2 regions of the Rossellomorea sp. KS-H15a genome follow, and region 1 is predicted to be linked to the other one. Evidence: a T-box and tRNA genes for the amino acid it is inferred to sense, from the RefSeq annotation. Region 1 holds a T-box; the other holds one or more tRNA genes.

What was found. The T-box of region 1 lies ahead of trpS (tryptophan--tRNA ligase). A T-box ahead of a tRNA ligase gene usually reads a tRNA of that ligase, here a tRNA-Trp.
Region 2: it has a tRNA-Trp gene. The T-box ahead of trpS (tryptophan--tRNA ligase) is inferred to sense a tRNA for this amino acid. The anticodon was not compared.

The regions. Positions count from the first base shown of each region.
Region 1 covers NZ_CP096886.1:2,055,629-2,060,693, reverse strand. The annotation lists gene M1J35_RS10590 (peptide ABC transporter substrate-binding protein) at 1-880, opposite strand, end outside; gene M1J35_RS10585 (DUF3899 domain-containing protein) at 1,391-1,774, shown strand; T-box leader at 1,818-2,050, shown strand; gene trpS (tryptophan--tRNA ligase) at 2,102-3,100, shown strand; gene M1J35_RS10575 (YjbA family protein) at 3,203-3,952, opposite strand; gene M1J35_RS10570 (YuzI family membrane protein) at 4,048-4,257, opposite strand; gene M1J35_RS10565 (DUF2268 domain-containing putative Zn-dependent protease) at 4,394-5,065, opposite strand, start outside.
Region 2 covers NZ_CP096886.1:1,800,107-1,805,171, reverse strand. The annotation lists gene M1J35_RS09320 (ABC transporter substrate-binding protein) at 1-843, opposite strand, end outside; gene M1J35_RS09315 (carbohydrate ABC transporter permease) at 926-1,753, opposite strand; gene M1J35_RS09310 (carbohydrate ABC transporter permease) at 1,753-2,649, opposite strand; tRNA gene M1J35_RS09305 (tRNA-Gly) at 2,957-3,030, opposite strand; tRNA gene M1J35_RS09300 (tRNA-Leu) at 3,035-3,118, opposite strand; tRNA gene M1J35_RS09295 (tRNA-Cys) at 3,127-3,200, opposite strand; tRNA gene M1J35_RS09290 (tRNA-Gly) at 3,208-3,282, opposite strand; tRNA gene M1J35_RS09285 (tRNA-Gln) at 3,287-3,358, opposite strand; tRNA gene M1J35_RS09280 (tRNA-His) at 3,398-3,473, opposite strand; tRNA gene M1J35_RS09275 (tRNA-Trp) at 3,485-3,558, opposite strand; tRNA gene M1J35_RS09270 (tRNA-Tyr) at 3,593-3,676, opposite strand; tRNA gene M1J35_RS09265 (tRNA-Thr) at 3,693-3,768, opposite strand; tRNA gene M1J35_RS09260 (tRNA-Phe) at 3,783-3,858, opposite strand; tRNA gene M1J35_RS09255 (tRNA-Asp) at 4,022-4,098, opposite strand; tRNA gene M1J35_RS09250 (tRNA-Met) at 4,190-4,263, opposite strand; tRNA gene M1J35_RS09245 (tRNA-Val) at 4,338-4,413, opposite strand; tRNA gene M1J35_RS09240 (tRNA-Glu) at 4,445-4,519, opposite strand; tRNA gene M1J35_RS09235 (tRNA-Ser) at 4,535-4,626, opposite strand; tRNA gene M1J35_RS09230 (tRNA-Asn) at 4,633-4,707, opposite strand; rRNA gene rrf (5S ribosomal RNA) at 4,715-4,831, opposite strand; rRNA gene M1J35_RS09220 (23S ribosomal RNA) at 5,004-5,065, opposite strand, start outside.

The sequences.
Region 1 (5,065 bases):
TGAAGTTCTCATCAGATTTGTACTTGTCAACGAATTCAGCTGAAAGACCAGCGATATCCGCTTTGTTTGTTTCATAAAGGTTTACACCAGTAGCAGTATCCTTAACGATGTTGAAGTTAACTTCTTTCAACTTCACAGTTTCTGCATCCCAGTAGTCTTCGTTTTTAGAAAGTTTGAAGCTTTGCTCATGCTTCCACTCAGAAAGAGTGAATGGTCCGTTATACACAACCGTGTCAGCTTCAAGACCGAACTTGTCGCCTTGCTCTTCCACGAATTTTTGATTTTGAGGATAGAATGTTGCGAAAGAAAGTAAAGCTTTGAAATATGGTACCGGAGTTTCAAGCTGAACTTCTAATGTTTTGTCATCAGTTGCTTTAACACCTAATTCATCAACTGGTAGGTCACCAGCATTTACTTTAGCAGCGTTTTTGATATCGTACATGATGTACGCATACTCTGCACCAGTGTCAGGGTTTAAAGCTTTTTTCCAAGCGTAAACGAAGTCATTAGCCGTAACGGGGTCTCCATTTGACCATTTCGCATCACGGATCTTGAACGTGTAAGTTTTTCCATCTTCACTTACTTGTGGTTCTTCAGCAGCCATACCAAGAACTGCTTCATCATTTTCACCTAAACGGTAAAGGCCTTCTAATACGTTGTTCATTACGTTGAATGAAACAGCGTCAGTTGCCAGTGTAGAGTCCATTGATGGGATCTCTGAACCCTCGATAAGATTAAGTACTTGTTCTTTCTTTTCGTCAGAACCGCCTGCACCTGATCCTTCCTCATTGCCCTCAGTCTTCTTGTCGCCGCCACAAGCAGCCAAGAAAGTACTTAGAGCCAGAAGAAGAACCAGCAAGAATGAAAACTTTTTCTTCATCTTGAAATTGACCTCCTCGTAAATCTCATATTTATTTATCTTCTAATTTTCAGAAGATTTGTTACTTATTATACATGATAGAGAAATTATTGCAATATGAATTTAACAGTTTTTTTGCTAAATTATCAGATTAGTAGGTATATTGTTGTCTAAACCCTGTTACATCAACGTTTTTTCTAAATATTTTAGAGAGTTTGTCCCATTACAATTGTTACAATCATAAATTTCATCCATGTAAAATCATTCTGCATAGTGGATATTATTTCTTCTTCCGACACCCCCCTTCTATTATAAATATTAAAACATCAGACTAAATATAAATAATAGAATTAATACTTATTTCTCCCTCTATCATTATTGGAAATCAGATACCGTTCGTATGTACGCCCTGCATGGATGTCTGTTTTCTTACCTCAAACAATAACGAAAGAATTGAATATATATGAATGATAATTGAATTATTCTTCTCCCTTCATGTATACTTTGGTTAAAAACATCTTAAGGAGCATTATGAAACGAATGAAATTGTTCAACATACTTACCTTTCTTATTTTTATCATTGCCATGGTTGTGGCTTCATTGCAGGAAAAAGATCTATTTCTTTCTATTATAGACAGTTTGTTTGTCATCGGGATTGCCTATATCAGTATCGGTGCCCTCCTTTATATTTTTGGAAAGGGATTTTTCAACGGGATCGTGTACGCTCTTAAAAGATTTCGCCATAGCACGAAACAAGGAAAGTATATATCCCAGTTCGATGACCTGGATGAGATGAAAGAAGCTCACGAGGAATATGGTGTACAACGTTCCTACTCCATTACGAAATCCTTTTTATTGACCGGAGGACTCGCATTCGTCCTTTCGATTATCATGACCTACCTTCTGTACACTTGAATTCACCCTTTTTTTCTCATATAATATCTACATATGAATGAAAGTATAAGCATGGATGAAGAGTAGTACTTTTCAGGGTGAGTCAAAGAGAGCTTGTGGGTGGTGCGAACAAGTATTCATTCGAAAAGGAATGGACTTCGGAGCTTTATGTGTGAAACGGAGTAGCACATAACGGGATTACCTTACGTTAAAGAGGTTCCATGCACGTCATGGACTAAGGTGGCTCTAACGGGCACTTAGGGTGGCACCGCGGAAATCATCCCATTCGTCCCTATTTTTCATAGGACGGGTGGGTTTTTATTTTGTGTAAAACTAGGAGGAAATGAAATGAAGACAATATTTAGTGGCATTCAGCCGAGTGGGACGATCACCCTCGGTAATTACATCGGAGCGATGAAGCAATTCACCGAGCTTCAGGAAGAATATAATTGTTACTTCTGTGTGGTTGACCAGCACGCGATCACAGTGGCTCAGGATAAAATGGAGCTGCGTAAAAACATCCGCAGTCTTGCCGCCCTGTATATCGCTTGTGGCATCGATCCGGAGAAATCCACATTATTCATTCAATCGGAAGTTCCTGCACACGCACAGGCAGGATGGATCCTGCAGTGTGTGACCTATATCGGGGAGCTTGAAAGAATGACTCAATTCAAAGATAAATCTCATGGCAAAGAGGCCGTTTCAGCAGGATTATTAACGTACCCACCGCTTATGGCGGCTGACATCCTGTTATATGGAACAGATCTTGTTCCCGTCGGGGAGGATCAGAAACAGCATCTGGAACTGACCAGGAACCTGGCGGAACGCTTCAACAATAAATACAATGATATCTTTACTGTACCCGAAGTAAGAATCCCCAAAGTCGGTGCCCGGGTTATGTCCCTTCAGGACCCGTTGAAGAAGATGAGTAAATCCGATTCGAACCAGAAAGCGTTCATTACACTCCTTGACGATCCTAAACAGATCGAGAAGAAAATCAAGAGTGCCGTAACCGATTCAGATGGCATTGTGAAATATGATAAAGAAAGCAAGCCCGGCGTGTCTAACCTCCTTTCGATCTATTCGATTCTTGAAGGTACTTCTATAGAAGAACTCGAACAGAAATATGAAGGGAAAGGATACGGGGACTTCAAAAGCGACTTGGCACAAGTGGTCATAAACGCCATCAAGCCGGTACAGGACCGCTACTATGAATTGATCGATTCAGAGGAATTGGATGATATCCTTGATCGCGGTGCAGAAAAGGCAAACTTCGCAGCAAACAAAATGCTGAAGAAGATGGAAAAGGCCATGGGACTGGGAAGAAAAGAGAGAAAGAGGAAATAAACAGAAAGGCCAGAGACTGCTTCCGCGGTGTCTGGCCTTTTTCCTGCCGGCATACAAAAAAACCTCAAGCCCACTCCTGACTCAAGGTTTTCATGCGAAGTATCAATTTACCTTAGGACGGTTTTCCACTTCCCATAGTTTTTCGAAAAATGGTTGTCCCTTTATCAAATTTTCACAGAGAGTGAGGTGCTTGTCCGACCAACCGTACTGGGTTTCTTCATATAGCATCTGCCATATGTCTTCGAAATCCATTTCCTGTATGGTGCGGTAGCGCTCTGGTGCCCATTCGGTGTACCAATAGCGGATTTCCGCCGTGTTGTTTGAACTGTGAAGTTGATCAAGGGCCATGAATAACAGCTGCTTCAATTGTCTTTCCTTCCGCGTTAGCCCACTCATCATATAAGGATTCGGGGAAAGAATATGATACGCATCCTCCCTTTTACCGTCCGGCTCAATGGAATACTGTACCGTTTCATGACTTTCGACCATTTCATACACCAGTTGTTCCTGTCTTGGTATCAGCCTGCTTTTTCTGATTGGAACGGTGTATCCGATTGTGTCCACTGCCAGTATCCCGGTACCATCCGTCACAATGAAACAATAATCCAACTGGATCCGTTCGTGGTTTTTTCGCAGATACGCTTTTTGATAGACATGATGGAGCAGTTGTTGAGGTAACTCTGATAGATCATTCTCGATGTAATGAAACAGTGTCGTGTCTACTTTAATCAGAGGAACCTGATCCAGTAATTCAATAACGTCCTCTTTTCTCCATTCATGAAAATGGCAGACATTGTAACCATTTTCTTCGCCTTCGAACCAATTTACCCATACATCATGAAGATATAACATGATTGACCCCTCGCTTTGCTTCAATCTTATTTGTCAATCAGTATAGGCTAATCCGTGTAAATTTATTCCTATCATAAGGGGTTTTATGATAGTGATTATATTTTTCTGCGGGGTATATAGATCGAGAGGGTGATGACGAGGATTCCCAAAAGGAATAAATAACATTCGACACGTGTGGAGACGAAGACTATATAGTCTGCAAATGTCATTCCGGTCGTAAGCAAGTTTAAATACATGATTAAACTTACTCCTCCTGAAACAGCCAGTCCAAATCCTATAAAGAGCCCGAACAATTGTACCACCATACCTTCCGCCTCTATCCTTACATTTAGATATTGGAGCCCGTCCATGCTTAGTATATTTTATGAAAAGAACAGGAAGATATGACGGCACAGGACATTCTAATTTCAGGAAGATCAGATTCAGTAATTCCCTTGATTTCTATGGTAAAAATACTGCTGACGGTTCTCCTATGAGGGAAAGGGTTGACGAATCCTGTTTCTTTAAAAACTGTTGCACCAATCGGTAGCCCGATGAATAGCCGAGCATTTTCGGAAAGGATTTCTGTCCAAGAAGCAGCTGATCATGCAGGGGACTATCCCGCCTCACTTCCAAATTGGGCTCTATCCATTTTTCATAGTAGCGGGACAACTCTTGTTCATCATACGCTTTTGTCCAGGGAGCCACATATTTCTCTCCACAGTATTCTTTGACAGCCGTTTCTGCCAGCCCTTCAAAGATGATGGAGTCAAGGAGCGTGTAGTGATCCTCCTTTTTGCTTAACCGCTTCATTCTGACACAGTGATGATATTCATGGACAAATAACGCTTCATACTCTTTTGGGTCTTCCTGGTCCGTAACAAAAAAGAAGATTTCATCTTTGAAGCATACCCCTGATTTTTTCATGGATGACTGGAACATCCCCCTTTTTTCCTGTACGGGGAATAGATAGATCGGAACGCTCGGTCCATTCCACTTCCGCTTATATTTTTTTTCAAAGAGAGCAAATCGTTCCCAAAGTTTCTTTTCTTTCATTTTTTCGTAAATATCTCCGGCGAGACGCGCAGAACGGTACATTCCGTGCTTTGTGAGGTATTGATAAAAGGATTGCTG
Region 2 (5,065 bases), 260 kb from region 1:
CTCCGTCCAGTTCCCCTGTTGAAGCATCGCCGTTTCACCAGAAGCAAACAACGTGACCTGCGTATTATAATCCGTTGTTAAAGGATTATCGTTGGCATATTTAAGCTCAGTATCCAGTACTTCTTTAAACTGTTTGAACTTCTCGTTCCCTACAATCTTCTCAGAACCGTCATAAAGTCCCGCGATGAACGCATCCGGATCTTCCTGTTGTGCAAAAGGAATGTTCAGTAAATGCTGACCGATTACCCACCATTCGCCGTAACCAGCTGAGAATGGAGTGATTTTCTTCGCCTCGAGCTTCTTCGCAGCGTCTTTCAACTCATCAATCGTTTTAGGAGGCTCAGTGATACCTGCTTTTTCGAATAAATCTTTGTTGTAAACAAAACCATACCCTTCTAAGTTAACTGGCATACCATAAAGCTTGCCGTCCTCATCCGTCATCGGAACTTTCCCGATCGGAAGGACATGCTCAACCCAAGGTTCACCAGAAAGATCCGCAAGCTTCTCTTTCCAAAGCTCTAACTCTTTGAATCCACCATTGTTGAAAATATCCGGCTCTTCACCTGATGCAAATTTCGCTTTAAGGGCAGCACCGTAATCGGCACCTCCACCAACGGTTTCAAGCTTGATTTTAATGTTCGGATGCTCCGCTTCGAATTCTTTGATCATTTCTTGAAGCTGATCGGCAATTTCAACCTTGAACTGGAAGAAATTCAATGTTACGACATCATCACCTGAACCTGAATCCCCGCCTGAACTGCTTGTTTTGTCTTTAGAAGAACAACCTGCAATGATTCCAAATACTAAAACCAAAGACATACATAGTAATAAAATACGCTTCATAAATGGAATGACCTCCCTGATATAAAATATTTTATATAAATTTCTGTATCAATGATAGACCATCTCGACAGAAACTTTATATCTACTTGATCGAACCTGACGCAATTCCTTTGATAATATGCTTCTGCAAAAACAGGAAGAAGATGATGATCGGTGTGATCCCAAGTACCAAAGCTGCAAGTCCCATATCCCACTGCTTCGTATACTGTGCAAAGAAGGAGCTTGCAGCAAGCGGGATCGTACGCAGTTCCGCATCCTGTAACACAAGGAGTGGAAGCAGGTAATCATTCCAGATCCACAATGTGTTCAAAATAATCACAGTAACCGTTATCGGCTTCAGTAATGGGAAGACGATTCTCCAAAACACGCCAAACTGACTGCAGCCGTCTATCATCGCTGATTCCTCGATTTCAATCGGGACGGTTTTCACAAATCCGTGATATAAGAACAGGGAAAGTGGCACTCCGAACCCAAAGTACATGAGAATGAGACCGGGAATGCTATTTGTCAGTCCCAGTGTACCCCCGACCTTCATCAAGGGAATCATCACCGTCTGGAACGGGATCACCATGGCTGAAACAAAGATCACGAATAAGATCTTGCTGAACTTCCCTGGCGTACGGACCATTTTCCACGCCGCCATTGAGCTGATGATCACTAGGCCAATATTACTGAAAACGGTGATGATCAATGAGTTCCAGAAAGCCCGGGGGAAATTAATGACTTCCCACACTTTTGCGTAGTTCGAAAACATAAATTCCTCCGGCCATGCTGCCGCATCAATCAAAATCGCAGCAAATGGTTTCACCGAGTTGACCAGTACGAAGTAGAAAGGGATAAGGAAAATGAGCCCGATCACAATCCCGATGATCTCTAATACAAATGTTCTTTTCGTATAGCGATTGCCCATTACGCCTCAACCTCCTTCTTCTTCGTCACCATTACCTGGACCGTCGTAAACACGGCCACTACCACAAAGAACAGAATCGACTTCGCCGTCCCAAGTCCATAACGGTTATTCTGGAAAGCTTCCTGATAGATATTGATCGCTACAGATTGCGTGGAGTTAAATGGCCCACCGCCTGTCAGCGAGATGTTAAGATCAAATATTTTAAATGCCATCGAAATCGTCAGGAAGAAACAAATCGTGAATGCAGGTAATATTAAAGGAATAATGATTTTTGTGAGGAGGGTCCAATTTGATGCCCCATCCATTTTCGCTGCTTCAAGAAGTGAATTGTCCACCCCTTGCAATGCCGCTACATAAATGACCATCATATACCCCGATATCTGCCAGGCAAATACGATGACAATCCCCCAGAAAGCCGTCTTCTCATCACCAAGCCACGGCATCTTAAAGAATCCGATATCCGTCATATTCCCAAGTGATGCAAATCCTTTAACAAAGATGAACTGCCAGATGAACCCTAGTAACAATCCCCCGATGACGTTGGGGATAAAGAATACCGTCCTCAGGATATTGCGCGTCTTCAACGCGGCATTCAACAACAGGGCAAATCCGAATCCTATCAAGTTACTGATGATCACTGCCGCAAACATAAACTTCGTAGTGAACATGAATGAATTAAAAAACGTCTTATCATCCGTGAAGATCTTTTTGTAGTTATCGAATCCAACCCACTCGACAACCGAGCTGACACCATTCCATGAGGTGAAGGAATAATACACACCCATCAAGAATGGAAGAATCTGAATCACTAAGAAAAATAAAAGTGCCGGTCCAACAAAGGCAGCGTACGTCAGCAAGCTCTTATACTTGAACTTCTTCTTTGTCACTGCCTTCATTTGTACATCTGGGCTTACTGGTCCAGTCTGAATCTTTGGTTCCACCCGTATCACCACCCTATCTGTGTAATCGCTTTCTTTTATTATAATGGTAGCGCTTTCTTAATAAGGGGAACTCAATTGACGAAGAAGGTGCACTATTTTGACTAGATGGGTTTTGTTTTGGTGGGTGATGGGTAAAAGAAAAGGTTGTGAGTTTTGTGTGAAAAGTTAGTTTTGCAAATCATTAAGTGGTGTTGAAATAATGCTGAGATTTGAACAAATAAAAAAGACTTCCTCATAAAGAGAAAGTCTGTCGTATGTAAGTTGGAGCGGGTGAAGGGAATCGAACCCTCATCATCAGCTTGGAAGGCTGAGGTTTTACCACTAAACTACACCCGCGATGTGGTACCGGTGGCCGGGATCGAACCGGCACTCCAGAGGAACACGATTTTGAGTCGTGCGCGTCTGCCAATTCCGCCACACCGGCATTACATTTGGAGGCGGCAACCGGATTTGAACCGGTGATCAGGGTTTTGCAGACCCATGCCTTACCACTTGGCTATGCCGCCTTAATATTGGAGCGGAAGACGGGATTCGAACCCGCGACCCCCACCTTGGCAAGGTGGTGTTCTACCACTGAACTACTTCCGCACTACTGGGCTAGCTGGATTCGAACCAACGCATGTCGCAGTCAAAGTGCGATGCCTTACCGCTTGGCTATAGCCCACTGATAGTATATGTCACGGAAATAAAAATGTGACTTTTATGGGGCGACTGATGGGAATCGAACCCACGAATGCCTGAACCACAATCAGGTGCGTTAACCACTTCGCCACAATCGCCATGTTAAAATTGGCAGGGGTAGTAGGAATCGAACCCACACCAAAGGTTTTGGAGACCTTCGTTCTACCGTTAAACTATACCCCTATATGGATGCTTATTCTGCTTTAGCAAAAAAGCTTGGTGGAGGGGGGCAGATTCGAACTGCCGAACCCGAAGGAGCGGATTTACAGTCCGCCGCGTTTAGCCACTTCGCTACCCCTCCAGCTAAATCACTTGACTGGTGCCGGCAAGAGGACTTGAACCCCCAACCTACTGATTACAAGTCAGTTGCTCTACCAGTTGAGCTACACCGGCATCAAGTAAATAAATGGTGGCTCAGGACGGAATCGAACCGCCGACACATGGATTTTCAGTCCATTGCTCTACCAACTGAGCTACTGAGCCAAATAGTTTCCGGCTTCCGCTAAGCTTCGAATCTCTTCGTCAGCTCACTCAGTCACATCCTCACGTATGTTAAATACGCTGCGGTGTTCCTTCGATTGCTTCCTCGACCTTCTCGCTTTTCGAAACCCTTTTCCTTTTCAAGAAACAATACTCTAAGTAAAAATGGCGGTCCGGACGGGACTCGAACCCGCGACCTCCTGCGTGACAGGCAGGCATTCTAACCAACTGAACTACCGGACCAAAGTTTTTTCGCGCTAGCGAAAATAACTATCCTTGCGTCACTCATAAAAGATCAAAGTTAATCTTTTACTAATAACAAGCAAAAATGGTATTGCGGGGACAGGATTTGAACCTGCGACCTTCGGGTTATGAGCCCGACGAGCTACCGAACTGCTCCACCCCGCGACGATAAGATATGTTAAGTTACACATAATAATGAAGAAAGATTATCTTACTCCGCTTACGCTTCGTAAAAATCATGGTGGAGGATGACGGGATCGAACCGCCGACCCTCTGCTTGTAAGGCAGATGCTCTCCCAGCTGAGCTAATCCTCCACTATGTAAATGAATTCTTTTTGAAAGAAAATGGTGACCCATACGGGATTCGAACCCGTGTTACCGCCGTGAAAGGGCGGTGTCTTAACCGCTTGACCAATGGGCCTTATTGAAAATATAATGGCGGAGAGCAAGGGATTTGAACCCTTGAGACAGCGTTAACCGTCTACACGATTTCCAATCGTGCTCCTTCGGCCACTCGGACAGCTCTCCATATATTGGCTCCGCAGGCAAGATTCGAACTTGCGACCGATCGGTTAACAGCCGATAGCTCTACCACTGAGCTACTGCGGAACGATATGCCTGGCGACGTCCTACTCTCACAGGGGGAGATCCCCCAACTACCATCGGCGCTGAAGAGCTTAACTTCCGTGTTCGGCATGGGAACGGGTGTGACCTCTTCGCCATTGTCACCAGACTATGTATTGTCTCTTTTTTAAGGACAAGTACTATTATATCGTGTAGATAATTTTTTTCAAGGATTTTTTTATATTTTCATATAAATTTTATTCCTTCAAAACTAGATAAAGGATTGATGTCAAGAAAGCCGAATATCGACCAATTGTTGTTCATTAAAATAATGACTCTTTGTGGTTAAGTCCTCGATCGATTAGTATCAGTCAACTCCACATGTCGCCATGCTTCCATCTCT